2 regions of the Bacillus sp. M13(2017) genome follow, and region 2 is predicted to be linked to the other one. Evidence: riboswitches for the same ligand, from Rfam matches in the RefSeq annotation. Region 2 holds a riboswitch; the other holds the start of a gene.
The links. Region 2 has a riboswitch for cyclic di-AMP ahead of CGQ22_RS15805 (APC family permease). Riboswitches for the same ligand answer to the same signal wherever they lie in the genome.

Region 1 (7,870 bases), on a different contig from region 2:
GCCTTCTTACGTGGTACGAAAAAAGGCTATGATTTCATGAAGAAAAATCCAGATGAAGCATTAAATATTTTATTAAATCATCAAGAAAAAGAAAACTTCCCACTTGTGCCAGAAGTTGAAAAGGAAAGTATGAAAATTTTATTAGAGAAGATGGAAACGAAAGATGAGCCATTCTTATCAGATTCAAAAGAGTCTTGGGAGAAACAAAATAAGTGGCTGAAGGACAAAGGAATGACAAAAGAAACCGTCCCAGCCGATGAACTATTCGAAAATATTTTAAAGTAGGCGAATGAATATGAAAAATGAGCTCCACGTAATCTCAAATGGCCATATGCCATTCGAAGAGTTAGTGAATGTAGCGATGCAAATTGAGAGTGAGATTGATTATTTGCATATTCGTGAGCGTGAGAAGAGTACAAAGGAATTATATGAAGGTGTGGAAATTCTGTTAATGGAGGGCTTTCCGGCTTCTAAAATTGTCATAAACGATCGAATTGATATTGCAATTTTATTAAATATTCCTCGTGTTCAACTAGGATATCGAAGCACAGATGTAAAGTCAGTGAAAGAAAAGTTTTCTTATTTGCATGTCGGTTATTCTGTGCATTCGCTAGATGAAGCGATAGTAGCATTTAAAAATGGAGCGGATTCACTCGTTTATGGCCATGTATTTCCGACAGATTGTAAAAAAGGTATGCCAGCGAGAGGGCTTGAAGAAATTTCGGACATTGCAAGGAGCTTATCGATACCAATTATAGCTATTGGAGGGATTACTCCTGAGAATACAAAGGATATTCTGGCAAGTGAAGTAAGTGGAATTGCTGTTATGTCTGGAATTTTAAGTAGTAGTAACCCGTATAGCAAAGCGAAGTCTTATAAGGAATCAATAAGAAAGTGGGCGGAAAAACATGTGTGAGAAGTATGATGTAGCGATTATTGGTGGTGGTGTAATTGGTAGTTCAGTTGCACATTTTCTAGCAGAAAGAGGACATAAAGTAGCGATTGTAGAAAAGCAAAGAATTGCATCGGAAGCTTCGAAAGCAGCTGCTGGTTTACTTGGTGTTCAAGCAGAATGGGATGCGTATGATCCGCTATTTGAACTTGCTAGAGAAAGCCGAGCTATATTTCCACAACTTGCAGCAGTTTTACGTGAAAAGACGGGTATTGATATTGGATATGAAGAAAAAGGAATTTATCGTATTGCTCAAAATGCAGATGAGAAGGAAAGAATTCTTCACATTATGGATTGGCAGCAGAAAACAGGTGAAGATTCTTATTTTCTAACGGGAGACCATGTGCGGGAAAAAGAGCCATATCTATCCGAATCTATTATAGGAGCAGTATATTATCCGAAAGACGGTCATGTTATTGCACCAGAGCTTACGAAAGCATTTGCACATTCTGCGACAATTTCCGGTGCGGATATATATGAGCAAACAGAAGTATTTGATATCCGTATTGAAAATAATAAAGTGACTGGAGTTATTACAAGTGAAGGTATTGTCACATGTGAGAAAGTCGTTATTGCAGGAGGTTCATGGAGTACGCAGTTACTCAGTTATTTTCACCGTGATTGGGGTACATATCCAGTTAAAGGAGAAGTGGTTGCGGTAAAAAGTAGAAAACAACTTTTAAAAGCACCTATTTTTCAAGAAAGATTTTACATTACTCCAAAGCGCGGTGGACGTTACGTAATTGGGGCAACAATGAAGCCACATACGTTCAATAAAACTGTGCAGCCAGAAAGTATAACTTCTATATTAGAGCGTGCTTATACAATATTGCCAGCTTTAAAAGAAGCAGAATGGGAAAGCACGTGGGCAGGATTACGACCACAATCGAATCATGAAGCTCCTTATATGGGAGAGCATGAAGAAATAAAAGGTTTATATGCTTGCACGGGCCATTATCGAAACGGTATTTTATTAAGTCCTGTTTCTGGCCAATATATGGCTGATTTAATAGAAGGAAAGCAAGAGAATCATTTGCTAGATTCATTGCTTTCTAAAACGGTTTAGAAAGGGGATGGAAGTTTGAATTTGAAAATTAATGGTAATCAAATTGAAGTGCCAGAGAGTGTAAAAACAGTAGCCGAGCTACTTATACATTTAGAGCTAGATAACAGAATTGTTGTAGTAGAGCGTAATAAAGATATTTTACAAAAAGATGATCATACAGATACATCTGTTTTTGATGGAGACCAAATTGAGATTGTAACTTTCGTAGGAGGCGGTTGATTATGTTAAACATTGGACCATTTTCATTTCATTCTAGACTTTTATTAGGAACAGGTAAATTCCCTGATTTTGACGTGCAGCAAAAGGCAATTGACGTTTCTCAAGCTGAAATTTTAACGTTTGCAGTACGTCGTATGGATATCTTTGATGCAAAGCAACCTAATTTATTAGAGAAACTTGATGTGAAAAAATATACGTTATTACCAAATACAGCAGGGGCAAAAAACGCTGAAGAGGCTGTTCGTATTGCAAAATTAGCAAAAGCCTCTGGGCTTTGTGACATGATAAAGGTAGAAGTTATTGGTGATGATAGAACGTTATTACCTGATCCGGTAGAAACGTTAAAGGCATCTGAAATGTTACTAGAAGAAGGATTTATCGTACTTCCATATACATCTGATGATGTTGTATTAGCACGTAAATTACAAGAGCTTGGCGTGCATGCGATTATGCCAGGAGCATCACCAATCGGTTCAGGGCTTGGTATTGTAAATCCATTAAATTTGAGCTTCATTATTGAACAAGCGACAGTACCAGTTATCGTTGATGCCGGTATTGGTAGTCCAGCTGATGCGGCATTTGCAATGGAATTAGGAGCGGATGGTGTGTTATTAAATACGGCTGTGTCAGGAGCAAAAGATCCTATTAAAATGGCACAAGCAATGAAATTAAGTATTGAGGCAGGACGTTTAGGCTTTGAAGCAGGTCGTATTGCACGTAAGCGTTGTGCAACTGCAAGTAGTCCTTTAGAAGGAATGAGCGTAGTTGAATAATCGATATTCTCGCCAAGAACTATTTTCTCCAATTGGAGAAGAAGGACAGCAAAAGATAAGAGAAAAGCATGTGCTTATTATCGGTGCAGGTGCATTAGGTAGTGCAAATGCAGAGATGTTTGTAAGAGCAGGTGTTGGCAAGATAACAATTGTTGACCGTGATTATGTAGATTGGAGTAATTTACAAAGACAACAATTGTATGCAGAGAGCGACGTAAAGAATAATCTTCCAAAAGCTATAGCGGCTAAAAAACGTTTAGAAGAGATCAATAGTGATGTAACAATAGAAGCTCTCGTTCAAGATGTAACAGCTGAAGAGCTAGAAGAACTTGTTACAAATGTTGATGTAATTATTGATGCGACTGATAATTTTGAAACACGCTTTATTGTGAATGATATAGCACAAAAATATTCTATTCCATGGATTTACGGTGCATGTGTAGGTAGTTACGGTCTTTCTTACACAATCCTTCCTAGTAAAACACCATGTTTATCATGTTTATTACAGTCGATTCCGCTTGGCGGGGCAACATGTGATACAGCGGGTATTATATCACCTGCTGTATCTCTCGTCGTTTCTCATCAAGTAACAGAAGCTCTTAAACTGTTAGTAGAAGATTACGAATCACTGCGAGATGGACTTGTGTCATTTGATGTATGGAAGAATGAATATTCATGTATGAATGTGCAAAAGCTTCGTAAACACAATTGTCCTTCGTGCGGAGAGAATGCGATATACCCGTATTTAAATAAAGAAAACACATCGAAAACAGCAGTTTTATGCGGGAGAAATACAGTTCAAATTAGACCACCTCATAAAGAGGAAATAGATTTTGAAAGATATAAAGAGCTGCTGAATGATCGTGTGCAGGATTTAAATGTAAATCCATATTTATTATCATTTTCTGTGGAAGAAAAGAGATTAGTTGCTTTTAAAGATGGTCGTGTACTTGTACATGGAACGAAAGATATAAGCGAAGCAAAAACAATTTATCATCGCTATTTTGGATAGAAAAGGATGAGTGGGATGAAAATAAATAAAGCTTTAACAATTGCAGGATCTGATAGTGGCGGCGGTGCCGGCATTCAAGCAGATTTAAAAACATTCCAAGAGCTTGGTGTGTATGGAATGACGGCTATTACGGCAATTACTGCTCAAAACACGCTTGGCGTTCAAGGGGTATATCCAGTTTCGTTAGAAGGTATTACGGAACAGTTGAATTCAATTGGTACGGATTTAACACCAGATGCTGTGAAACTAGGAATGTTATTTAGCAGCGAAGTTATTCAAATTGTAGCAGAACATATTAATAAATTTGGCTGGAATAATATTGTACTAGATCCTGTTATGATTGCTAAGGGCGGTGCATCATTATTACAACAAGAAGCAGTGCAAGCATTAAAAGAATATTTATTACCAGTAGCAACTGTTATAACACCGAATGTCCCAGAAGCAGAAGTGTTAACTGGGATGGAGATTCATAATGTTGAAGATAGTAAGGAAGCTGCAAAAGTATTGCACGAATTAGGTGCTAAATATGTGCTTATGAAGGGCGGACATGCAGAATATCAAGGTAATGAAGTAATTGATTTCCTCTTTGATGGAGAAAAATTTATTGAGTTTAGAAGCGAGCGAATTCCTTCAAAGCAAACGCACGGAAGTGGGTGTACATTTGCTTCAGCGGTTACAGCAGGACTTGCGAAAGGATACTCAATTGAAGATGCTGTTCAAGAAGCAAAACGATTTATTAGTATAGCAATTGAAGAGCCATTGAATATTGGTAGTGGTCATGGACCGACGAATCATTTTGCATATAAAGTGAATAGAACGCGTGCATAGGTAAGTGAAAAGCCAGTTTTATAACTGGCTTTTTTTCTGTTTACTTTTTCAAAATACAGGAGTAATATATCAGCCAGAATACATTTTTTTGTAAACGCTGAGTCCAATTATATGGAGCGGAGGAACCAATTTGTGCAGTGTCACTCGGGGTGAATCTTTCAAGTTTGAAAGTAGGGCTACTCTCAAAGTCCGAATCCGACAGCTAACTTCGTAAGCGTCTTGAGAGAGGACGGTGCCATGATGGATACATCACTTCATAGATCTGATTAGTATAGGGGAATATCAATTTATGTTTGATTTCTTTTATACTAAGGAGGATGAGGTACATGGAACTAACACTTATTTGTGTTGGAGAAGAAAGTAAGGTAGATAGTTTAAGAGATCTAGTATCATTTCAACATGAGTTAATTATTTTTACAGCAAATGAAGAGATAGCGGCTGAAGTTAGGAATTGTGGGTTTGATTGGACTTATAGCTGCAGTAAGGAGCAGGACTTTACTAGTATTTTTGAGTGTATTAAGAAGGTGATTTTACTAGGGGATGAGCTTCCAATCGTTAGTTTTTTCACAGAACACATTCGCTTTTCTTTTCAAGCACCTATTACTGTTGTTACAAGGAATAAACGATATCCAGCGAGGCTCTATGAAACAATTGGAGCTAAGTTTGTCGTGTTTACAAATTGTGATAATATTTCTTTTTTATTTTTTGAATAGGGCGGGGGAAGAAATGATGAAGGTACTATTACTTGGAGATATAGCAAATCGTTGGGCAGTATCGGTAGAGCGAGTTCAAGAATTGGTTAAGATCGATCCCCTTTTTCCAGGGCCGTATATTATATTACCATCAAAAGATGCTTTGTATTTAGAGGTGGATATTACCGAGTATGAGCAGCTACATGCAGAATTGACACAAGTTTATATTCGTGGGAGAAATTTACGTGCATTTTTACGAGGAGAATAAAGGTTGAATAAAAAAGAGCGAATGCTGAGTGCAACAAGCTATGCACTTCATCTCATTCGCTCTTTTTATTTCATATTTAAAAGGTCATTTTTAAGAAAAGAGAAGAGAAATAAAGAAAATAGATGAAATAATAGTAATAATCTTCAATGTAAGCGTTTAAATGGATGTAAATATTATTATTTTCAGTAATTTAACCCTTTACAAGTGAAATATAGAGGAGTATATTTACTCTCATAAATCATTCATAAAATTTCCAAAAAAACCTAAAATCGCTGAGTTCCAGAAATGGAGCGGGGGAACCAATTTTGTGCATCGTCACTTGGGGTGAATCTTTCAGTTTTGAAAGTAGGGCTACTCTTTAGGCCCGAATCCGACAGCTAACCTCGTAAGCGTTTAGAGAGGAGGTTTACTTTTTGTTGTTCATTTTTTGAACACTGAGTAGAGCTCAGTGTTCTTTTTTAATATTCAAATGGTAAATTTTAACAAAAACAAAGCGAGGGATAGCTATGTTAGATGTTGTAATGGTCGGGATTTTTATTTTATTAGTTGCATCAATGGCAAGTCTTGCAAGTTGGTCAGATAAAGTTGTGAAAGAAGGAAAGCAATCATGATGATTGTCTTATCGGTTATTGTCGCAGCAATTACAGTGTATTTAGTGTATGCATTATTAAATCCAGAGAAGTTTTAATTAGGGGGAATCATTCATTATGATTTGGGTTGCAGTCATTATTACAATGCTCTTGTTTATTTTAGTAGCAAAGCCAATGGGAATTTATTTAGAAAAAGCTTTTCAAGGTAGCAAAATGCTAGATAAAGTATTCGGGCCTTTTGAAAAACTTATTTTTAAAATTACGGGTGTAAAAGAATACAATCAAACGTGGAAACAGTACGTATTATCATTAGTTTTACTCAACGGATTTATGATTGTTATTGTATATTTCATTTTCAGATTACAAGGTGTGTTGCCGCTAAATCCAGCGCATATTGAAGGGATGGAGCCTACGCTCGCTTTTAATACAGCGATTAGTTTTATGGCTGATACAAACTTACAGCATTATAGCGGTGAAAATGGTTTATCCTATTTATCACAATTAATCGGGATTACATTTTTAATGTTTGCGGCACCAGCAACGACATTGGCGCTCGTTATGGCTTTTATAAGAGGACTTGCTGGAAAAGAACTTGGTAACTTTTTCGTTGATTTTACGAGAGCGTTAACGAGAGTGTTTCTTCCTATCGCATTTATTGCGGCACTAGTTTTTGTCGCACTTGGCGTACCGCAAACGTTAGATGGAGCGGTTACAGCACAAACGATTGATGGGGCAAAACAAAGTATATTACGTGGACCTGTTGCATCATTCGTTTCCATTAAGGAACTTGGAAATAATGGCGGTGGATTTTTCGGAGCAAACTCTACGCATCCTTTTGAAAATCCAGGACAAATGAGTAATATTTTGCAAATGATGCTTATGATGTTATTACCAACAGCACTTCCATTTACGTACGGACGAATGGTAGGAAATAAAAAACAAGGTCGCATCCTTTTCGTTTCACTTTTTATGGTGTTTTTACTAGGATTTATAACAATTACGACATCTGAACTAAACGGGAATCCGGCATTAAATGGAATGGGTATCGAACATGTACAAGGAAGTACAGAAGGGAAAGAAGTACGATTTGGAACAGTATTTTCTTCACTATACGCAACGGTAACGACAGCTGCTGAAACAGGCGCCGTTAATACGATGCATGATACGTTAACACCAATTGGCGGTTTAGTTCCACTTGTAAATATGATGTTAAACACAGTATATGGCGGCGTTGGAGCAGGTTTTGTAAATATTATTATGTATGCAATTATTGCAGTGTTTATATCTGGGTTAATGGTTGGACGGACACCAGAGTTTTTAGGTAAAAAGATTGAAGGTAAGGAAATGAAATTAATTGCGGTCACGATTTTATTTCATCCATTGCTCATTTTAGGCTTTTCGGCATTAGCTCTTTCAACAAATTTAGGGACGGATGCTATTTCTCATTCCGGTTTCCACGGTTTAACGCAA
Region 2 (7,870 bases):
TTTTTCGGAATGAACTGTGGTATAACGACCGTAACACGGTAATTCGATTCACTTGCCTTATATTGCACTGTATCGATAAACTTCGTTAGCGGCTGAATAATACTTCTATAATGAGAATGTAATGTAACAAGCCTTACTTCAGGTTGCCACTTCTTCCATTTCTCCTCAAATTTCTTTTCCTCTTCTCTGTCAAAAGCAACATATACTGCGATAACTTGATCTGCCGAAAGCGATTTCGCATAGTTCAATGAATTTTCTACTACATGCGTCATACCTGCTACAGGAACGACAATTACATTCCCCTCAATTGGAATAAGAGGCTCGCAAGTTTTTAAACTTAATTGATCACCCACTGCATCATAATGCTTCTTAATTCGATGGAATAAGAAGATAATAACTGGTAAGAAAATAAGAATCGACCAAACTTGTGCAAATTTAGTTAAAAAGAACATGCTCATTACGATAAAACTAATAACTGCACCAATTAAATTAACCGTTAATCTTAAAGCCCATCCTTCAGGCTTTTCGCGAAGCCATTTTAATACCATCCCTGTTTGAGAAAGTGTAAATGGAATAAATACACCTACTGCATATAGTGGAATTAAATGTTCTGTTTGTCCTTGGAAAGCTACAATTAAAATAATCGAAGCAACTCCAAGTATAATAATACCGTTTGAGTAACCTAGGCGGTCTCCTCTAATCGTAAACATTCTCGGTATGAATTTATCTTTTGCAAGGTTAACCGCTAATAAAGGAAATGCAGAATAACCTGTATTAGCAGCAAGAATTAATATTAAAGCTGTTGTACCTTGTATGAAATAGTACATGAAATTACGTCCAAATGTTTGTTCAGCAATTTGAGAAACAACTGTTACTTCTTTACTCGGAGTCACTCCGTAATAATAAGCTAAAAATACAATTCCTGAAAATAACACAGCAAGTAATGCACCCATTGCAAGCAATGTTTTTGCAGCATTGTTTGGCGCAGGATCTTTAAAGTTCGGAATTGCATTTGAAATTGCTTCAACACCTGTTAAAGCCGAACTACCTGATGCAAATGCTCTTAGTAATAAAAACAAACTAATTCCTGCAACTGGTGTACCAATCGGCGCATGTAAAGTGGGTGAAACATGACCAGTTAAAATATTATATATGCCTACACCAATTAATATAAATAGTGCTAAAACGAATAAATAAACAGGATATGCTAAAACGGAAGCTGATTCCGTTACTCCTCTTAAGTTTAATATTGTAATTAATATAACAAATATAACCGCAATAATTACATTGTGTGCATGTAAGCTAGGAAACGCAGACGTAATTGCATCTGTACCAGCGGACACACTTACCGCAACAGTTAAAATATAGTCAACTAATAAAGATCCTCCAGCAATTAAGCCTGGATTCATTCCTAAATTTTCTTTTGATACAACATACGCTCCCCCGCCATGCGGATAAGCAAAAATAATTTGACGATATGATAAAATAAGGGCTGTCAATAGTACTAATACCCCAACAGCGATCGGAATGGAATACCAATAAGCGATCGCTCCAACACCTGCTAAAGCAATTAAAATTTGCTCTGGACCGTAAGCAACTGATGACAATGCGTCAGAAGATAAAATAGCTAAAGCTTTCGTTTTATTAAGCTTTTGTTCTCCAAGCTCTGTTGATTTTAACGGTCTTCCAATTAAAAATCTTTTAATAGATGAAACCAATGCTGTCCACTCTCCAATAATTTTGTACGAACTTTTCTGCTTGTTACAGCCAGTAAACTATTTCTTCAGAAAACAAAAAATGTCTACAAGCCATAGCGAAATAGACTTGTAGACATTATTTTTTTTGTCGCACAAGCTCCACCTTCCTTCTCAATATAACGCTTACGAGGTTAGCTGTCGGATTCGGGCCTATGAGTAGCCCTACCTTTTTCAAGGATTCACCCCATCGGATTATGTACTAATCCGTAAAAACGGGTCCCCCGTACCATGCGGTTTCAGCGATTTAGAAAATTGAAACTGTGGATTATAATACTCCTTTATTTTCAAAAAGTAAACAAAAATTTTTAATAAGAAAAAAATTAAAATGATTGTGCATAATCCACTGAGAAATATACATAATGAATACTAAAAAATTCGCAAAGGAGACCCATATGTCTAAAGAAAAGAAGCCTATTTTTTCCGATTCATATTTAGATGCAGTAGCAAATGAAATTAATCAGTTATATGGTAAACGTGAACAGGAAATAAATTTGACAGATAGAACGAAAAGAAATAAATAATTTGTCATAAAAAAAATAAAAAAGATAGCAATACACTTATATATTGCTATCTTTTTTATTTTTTCATACATCTAATTCTATTACAGATCTGTTAAAGGTCATCTCTTCATACACCTTTAAATTTTGATATATAGTGCTTAATAATGGTGCCGTTATAGAAAATTGCTCTGCTACATCCAGTAAATATCCTTGCAAGTGCTTCCCTTCAATAAACGAACCCTTCTCCATATCACGTTGCATCGATGACTTCATATCATACGAAATTTTATCAATCGTTTTCATATGTTCCTGGGCAATATTAACCTTTATTGGAGCTCCTAATACTCTCATGATTTGTACAGATTCCTCAAACACATTACGGATAAAATCACGGCCGCCTTCACTTTCACGAATTGGTCCAATTGGTGCACGCATTAACGTTGTCACACCGGACATTACAGTAATAAATAAATATTTATGCCACATATCTTGCGTAATATTTTCACTTAAAACAAAACTAGATTTCGTACCTGCAAATGCTTTAGAAATATGCTTTACTCTCTCTGAATTTTGAGACTTAATTTCTCCAAACACAAGTCTGTTGGCAGCGCTAGTTTGTACAATTTCTCCTTGATCGTTTAACGTCGTCTCGATAAAGCATAAACCGCCAATTACTTTTTCTTCGCCGAATTCTTTTTGTAATAGTGATAAATGAGCGATACCATTTAACAATGGAATGATTACAGTACCTTCGCCAACAAACGGCTTCAAATCTTGAATTGCCTCGTTTAAGTGATACGCTTTTGTTGAAAATAAAATGACATCAAATGGAGAAGTTCTCTCTTCCTTCGTTATTAATTTCGGTTGAAAGGAAAAATCCCCGTTAACACTTCGGATTACAAGTCCTCTTTCCTCTAATTGTTTTTTTCGTTTATTACGAACAAGAAATGTAACATCTTCTCCCTTTTCGACTAATCTGCCACCAAAAAATCCTCCGACTCCACCAGCGCCTAATACTAAAATCCGCATACAGCATCCCCCTCTTCAAAATACAATTTTATAACTTTTAGTATACATAACATTATACATGTCCTCTGCTAAATAAGCAGAATTTTCACTCTCAATCGAGTGTAAAACAGTGGTTATTTTCAAATAAATTTGGGCATGTTGTTTCTATAGCATATATGGAAAGGAAACAATGTAGATGGAGGCAATACAAGCAATTGAGGAAAAAGATGTAGCAACAGCTATATTTCAATTTATATTCCCGTTTTCGTTTAAAGCTGGATATGAACAAGAGATGTTCCCTTTCTTACAAAAAAACGATTTTCGTCCTTTTCGGCTCGATCATCTCGATGATGAAAATACATATTATGGGGAGTTTAAAGTTTCACATCAAAATATGGAAGCATACTATCTTTCATTTACCAATAAAATTCTCTTTCCTCACTCAGAGCATCAAAAGGGCTTGCAACGTTATTCAAAGGACCTTAACTTAACTGGACATTTAACAACAAACCTTACTTCAATCCAATTTAATATACACTCTATTGATGTAACACTTTGTCCTTATGAACTTGGCTTCTTAACAATTCGAACAGAAGTAAACACTGCTCCAAACATGACTTTATCTGAAGCAATCGAATTCGCTGCCCGCTTCCGTGTACTTGAAACTAAAAATGATACAAATGAGACTATTTGTATTGAATGTAACGGAAAAAAGTATTCCCAAGTTGAAAAATTCATTTTTGGTTATTTATTTCATGGCGTAACTGATTTCTTTGAAAAGAAGAGATTAAGAAGTTCATACTTTCAAACCTTCCCATTCTTTGAAGACCAAAGAATGTACGTTCAAACTTTATTGTCACTAAAAGAAGGTATGGAACTTAATGAAGTGGATGTTTATCGTACTTCTAGTCTTTCCGGATTAACAAGTGATGGTAAGCCATATGTGAGTGCAAATAACCTTCCTTACATTCATGACTATTTAAAAAAACACGCTTACCAGAGGTGGGCTCCAAATCGTTATTTCATAATGGAAGAACACATTTTTACATGTGTAACAAATGAAGGAGAACGCGAAATTGCTAAACTTGCTAGTCAAATGTATGGGGAATTTTATTACGCTTTATTATTAAATCTATTCCATAAAATTGTTTTATTAAAAATGGCAAACGCCTATGCTGAGCTAAATATTGAACAAGATACTAATGAAATAGAGAAATTAATTTATTCGATCAATTCGTTCACTGCTAATTATTTTTCTTTAGAATTAGTATCCCAATCACAGAGTGAAGATATTTTCTTCCGCTTAAGAAAACTTTTTAATATTGAGGTTCTATACTCGAACGCGAAACAAAATCTTGATAGTTTGTTTAAATATCAAGAAAACGTCGCCTCTAAAAAAGATAGCCTTTTATTATTAATTTTAACGCTCTACTCTGTAGTGGGCCAAATGTTAGGGTTTACTATGATTGACCTTTTAAGAAACACCGATTCAAACAAAATATCGTCACCTCTTGAATTTTTCGCTCTATTAATTGCGATTAGCGGTATTGTCATTTCACTTATTTTAGGATCCCAAAGTTTATACCAATGGGGTCTACAACATAAACGAAGAAAAGCTTGGGTAAAACAAACTGTACTTTCTGCTGTGAGAGAGAAAGACGATAAGAAGTAAAGAAGATTATTTTTAAACTACAAATACGTAGTACAATTCAGTAAGTGAAATTTTTATCAGCGATTTTCAAATTATATCGGCGCAACTCGAAATATATCAGCGATTTTCAAATTATATCGACGCAAATCAAAATATATCAGCGATTATTTAAACATATCGACTTACCGACAAAAAACGACAAAAAAGAATCGAATATGAAAAAGGCTAATCCAAAATAAAATTTAGATTAGCCTTTTTCCTCTTACTTCCCTGCTTCGATTTGCTCTAATGCAGCAGCTACTTGCTCTTCCGTTAATTCATGTTGTATTACGTAGCGGTTACGTGGACTTACACGACATTCATGAGAACATGCACGTAAATATTTCGCTTCGTTTTCTTCAGAACATAAAATTTTCTTATTACATTCTGGATTTGAACAGTTTACATAGCGCTCACAAGGTTCACCTGTAAAGTGGTCTTTACCAACGATAACATGTTCTTTTTGGTTTACAGGTACAGCGATACGCTCATCGAACACGTAACATTGTCCATCCCAAAGCTCACCTTGTACCTCTGGATCTTTTCCGTACGTTACAATTCCGCCGTGAAGCTGACTTACATCTTCATAGCCTTCACGAACTAACCAGCCAGAAAACTTCTCACAACGAATTCCGCCTGTACAATAAGTTAAAATCTTTTTACCTTCAAGTACTTCTTTATTTTCACGAATCCAATCTGGTAATTCACGGAATGATTCGATATCAGGTTTAATCGCACCTTTGAAGTGGCCTAAATCAAACTCATAATCATTTCGTGCATCAATGATAACTGTATCTTCTTGTTTCATTGCTTCATAAAAATCTTTTGGCTCTAAATACTTCCCAGTTATTTCGTGTGGGTTAATGTCATCTTCTAGACGAAGTGTAACTAACTCTGGACGAGGACGCACGTGCATTTTCTTGAATGCATGACCATCAGCTTCATCTATTTTAAATACGATACCGTCAAAACGTGGATCATTGTTCATTGCTTCCATGTATTTCTCTGTTTGTTCTACAGTTCCAGAACAAGTTCCGTTAATACCTTCTTTTGCTACAAGAATTCTTCCTTTTAATTCAAGTGAATTACAAAATGCTAAATGCTCTGCCGCGAATTCTTCTGGGTTTTCAATTGTTGTGTACATGTAATATAGTAATACTCTGTATGGTTTTGTAGTTGCCAATGTATTTCTACCACCTATCTAATTTTTAAAATCATGTATAAGTTAACGTTCATATCAAAACATATATAATAAGAAAATGAATCCCATTTTCTTTTCTTTATACTATTTTCTATCAGTTAACAAAAATAAAAAACAAGATTACACATCAAAACACTATGGTTATGTTGTAATCCCAATATATTATATATCATACAAATGCAATTCCATCAATTAATATGCTGGATTATCGGCTTTATGTTCACATAAATTTCAAAATTGACCCTTTAATTTATTATGTTTCCCTACGTCATCACACCATAAACTCCCAATTTATTTTACATTATCACACCATCCATTGCATAAAGGCATATAATTTGCATTAAGGAAACTTTCGTGTTCAAATGAAATTATCACATAACATATTTAAATGTATTGAAATAATGAGTAAGAATACATACAATAATTTCATCAAGTTAACATTTTAAAGGGGAAAACTACTATGAATAAAGATATAACAAAAGATGAACATCTCCCTTCTGAAAGTACAACTGTACAATCAGCTCACTTAGCTTTAAGTGGAGAAACAAAAGGTTGGAAAAGACTGTTACCATTTTTAGGACCCGCTTTTATCGCATCCGTTGCTTATATTGACCCTGGCAACTTTGCTACAAATATCGCAGCTGGTTCACAATATGGATATTTACTATTATGGGTTATACTCGCTTCTAACTTAATGGCTGTATTAATCCAAACTTTATCAGCTAAATTAGGAATTGCTACAGGAAACAATTTACCCGAAATAGCTCGTGAAAACTTTCCAAAGCCTGTGTCTATCGGTTTATGGATACAAGGTGAACTAGTTATTATGGCTACAGATTTAGCGGAATTTATTGGAGCTGCTTTGGGGCTTTACTTACTATTTGGAATCCCGATGCTACCTGCCGCTTTAATTACTGCAGCCGGATCATTTATTATTCTTGAGTTTCAACGTAGAGGATTTCGTCCACTAGAAGCTATTATTACAGGAATGATTTTCATTGTAGTAATCGCTTTTGGAATTCAAGTTTTTTATGCAAAACCAGAATTAAGTCCCCTTCTTTCAGGACTATTTATTCCAAGATTCCAAGGTGTAGATAGTATATTACTTGCAGCAGGGATTTTAGGTGCGACAGTTATGCCGCATGCAATCTATTTACATTCCGCCTTAACGCAGCGGCGCGTAGTCGGAACAAATGATGAACAAAAGAAAAAGATTTTCCGCTTCGAGTTTATCGATATTATTATTGCAATGGTTATTGCTGGAGCAATTAATGCAAGTATGTTAATTGTAGCAGCTGCTCTATTCTTTAAAAACGGCTTGCACGTTGAAGATTTAGATGTTGCTTACACTCAATTTACCAATTTAGTAGGTCCTGTATCGGCTGCATTATTTGGGATTGGACTTTTATCAGCAGGACTATCTAGCTCTTCTGTCGGTACAATGTCGGGTGATATTATTATGCAAGGTTTCATTCGAATGCATATTCCGTTATATTTACGCCGATTTATTACAATGATTCCACCATTAGTTATTATCGCTTTAGGTGTAAATCCAACTTACGCTCTCGTTATGAGCCAAGTCGTCTTATCATTCGGTATTGCATTTGCATTAGTACCACTTATTATGTTTACAAGTAATAAAAAGATAATGGGTGCACTCGTTAACCACCGCATAACAACATTTATCGCATGGATAATTGCTATACTTGTTATC

Region 1: linked by a shared signal. The riboswitch ahead of CGQ22_RS27640 (hypothetical protein) and the one ahead of CGQ22_RS15805 (APC family permease) in region 2 are both predicted to bind cyclic di-AMP.

What each region holds. Positions count from the first base shown of each region.
Region 1 covers NZ_KZ268518.1:9,411-17,280, forward strand. Annotated here, with positions in the region: gene CGQ22_RS27605 (ABC transporter substrate-binding protein) at 1-285, shown strand, start outside; gene tenI (thiazole tautomerase TenI) at 296-916, shown strand; gene thiO (glycine oxidase ThiO) at 909-2,018, shown strand; gene thiS (sulfur carrier protein ThiS) at 2,034-2,237, shown strand; gene thiG (thiazole synthase) at 2,240-3,010, shown strand; gene thiF (thiazole biosynthesis adenylyltransferase ThiF) at 3,003-4,022, shown strand; gene thiD (bifunctional hydroxymethylpyrimidine kinase/phosphomethylpyrimidine kinase) at 4,029-4,850, shown strand; cyclic di-AMP (ydaO/yuaA leader) riboswitch at 4,936-5,083, shown strand; gene CGQ22_RS27640 (hypothetical protein) at 5,177-5,563, shown strand; gene CGQ22_RS27645 (hypothetical protein) at 5,577-5,810, shown strand; cyclic di-AMP (ydaO/yuaA leader) riboswitch at 6,071-6,216, shown strand; gene CGQ22_RS27655 (SipW-dependent-type signal peptide-containing protein) at 6,317-6,421, shown strand; gene kdpF (K(+)-transporting ATPase subunit F) at 6,421-6,498, shown strand; gene kdpA (potassium-transporting ATPase subunit KdpA) at 6,518-7,870, shown strand, end outside.
Region 2 covers NZ_KZ268505.1:138,993-146,862, reverse strand. Annotated here, with positions in the region: gene CGQ22_RS15805 (APC family permease) at 1-1,718, opposite strand, end outside; cyclic di-AMP (ydaO/yuaA leader) riboswitch at 1,863-2,009, opposite strand; gene CGQ22_RS32495 (hypothetical protein) at 2,150-2,278, shown strand; gene panE (2-dehydropantoate 2-reductase) at 2,342-3,286, opposite strand; gene CGQ22_RS15795 (hypothetical protein) at 3,462-4,937, shown strand; gene trhO (oxygen-dependent tRNA uridine(34) hydroxylase TrhO) at 5,179-6,138, opposite strand; gene CGQ22_RS15785 (Nramp family divalent metal transporter) at 6,617-7,870, shown strand, end outside.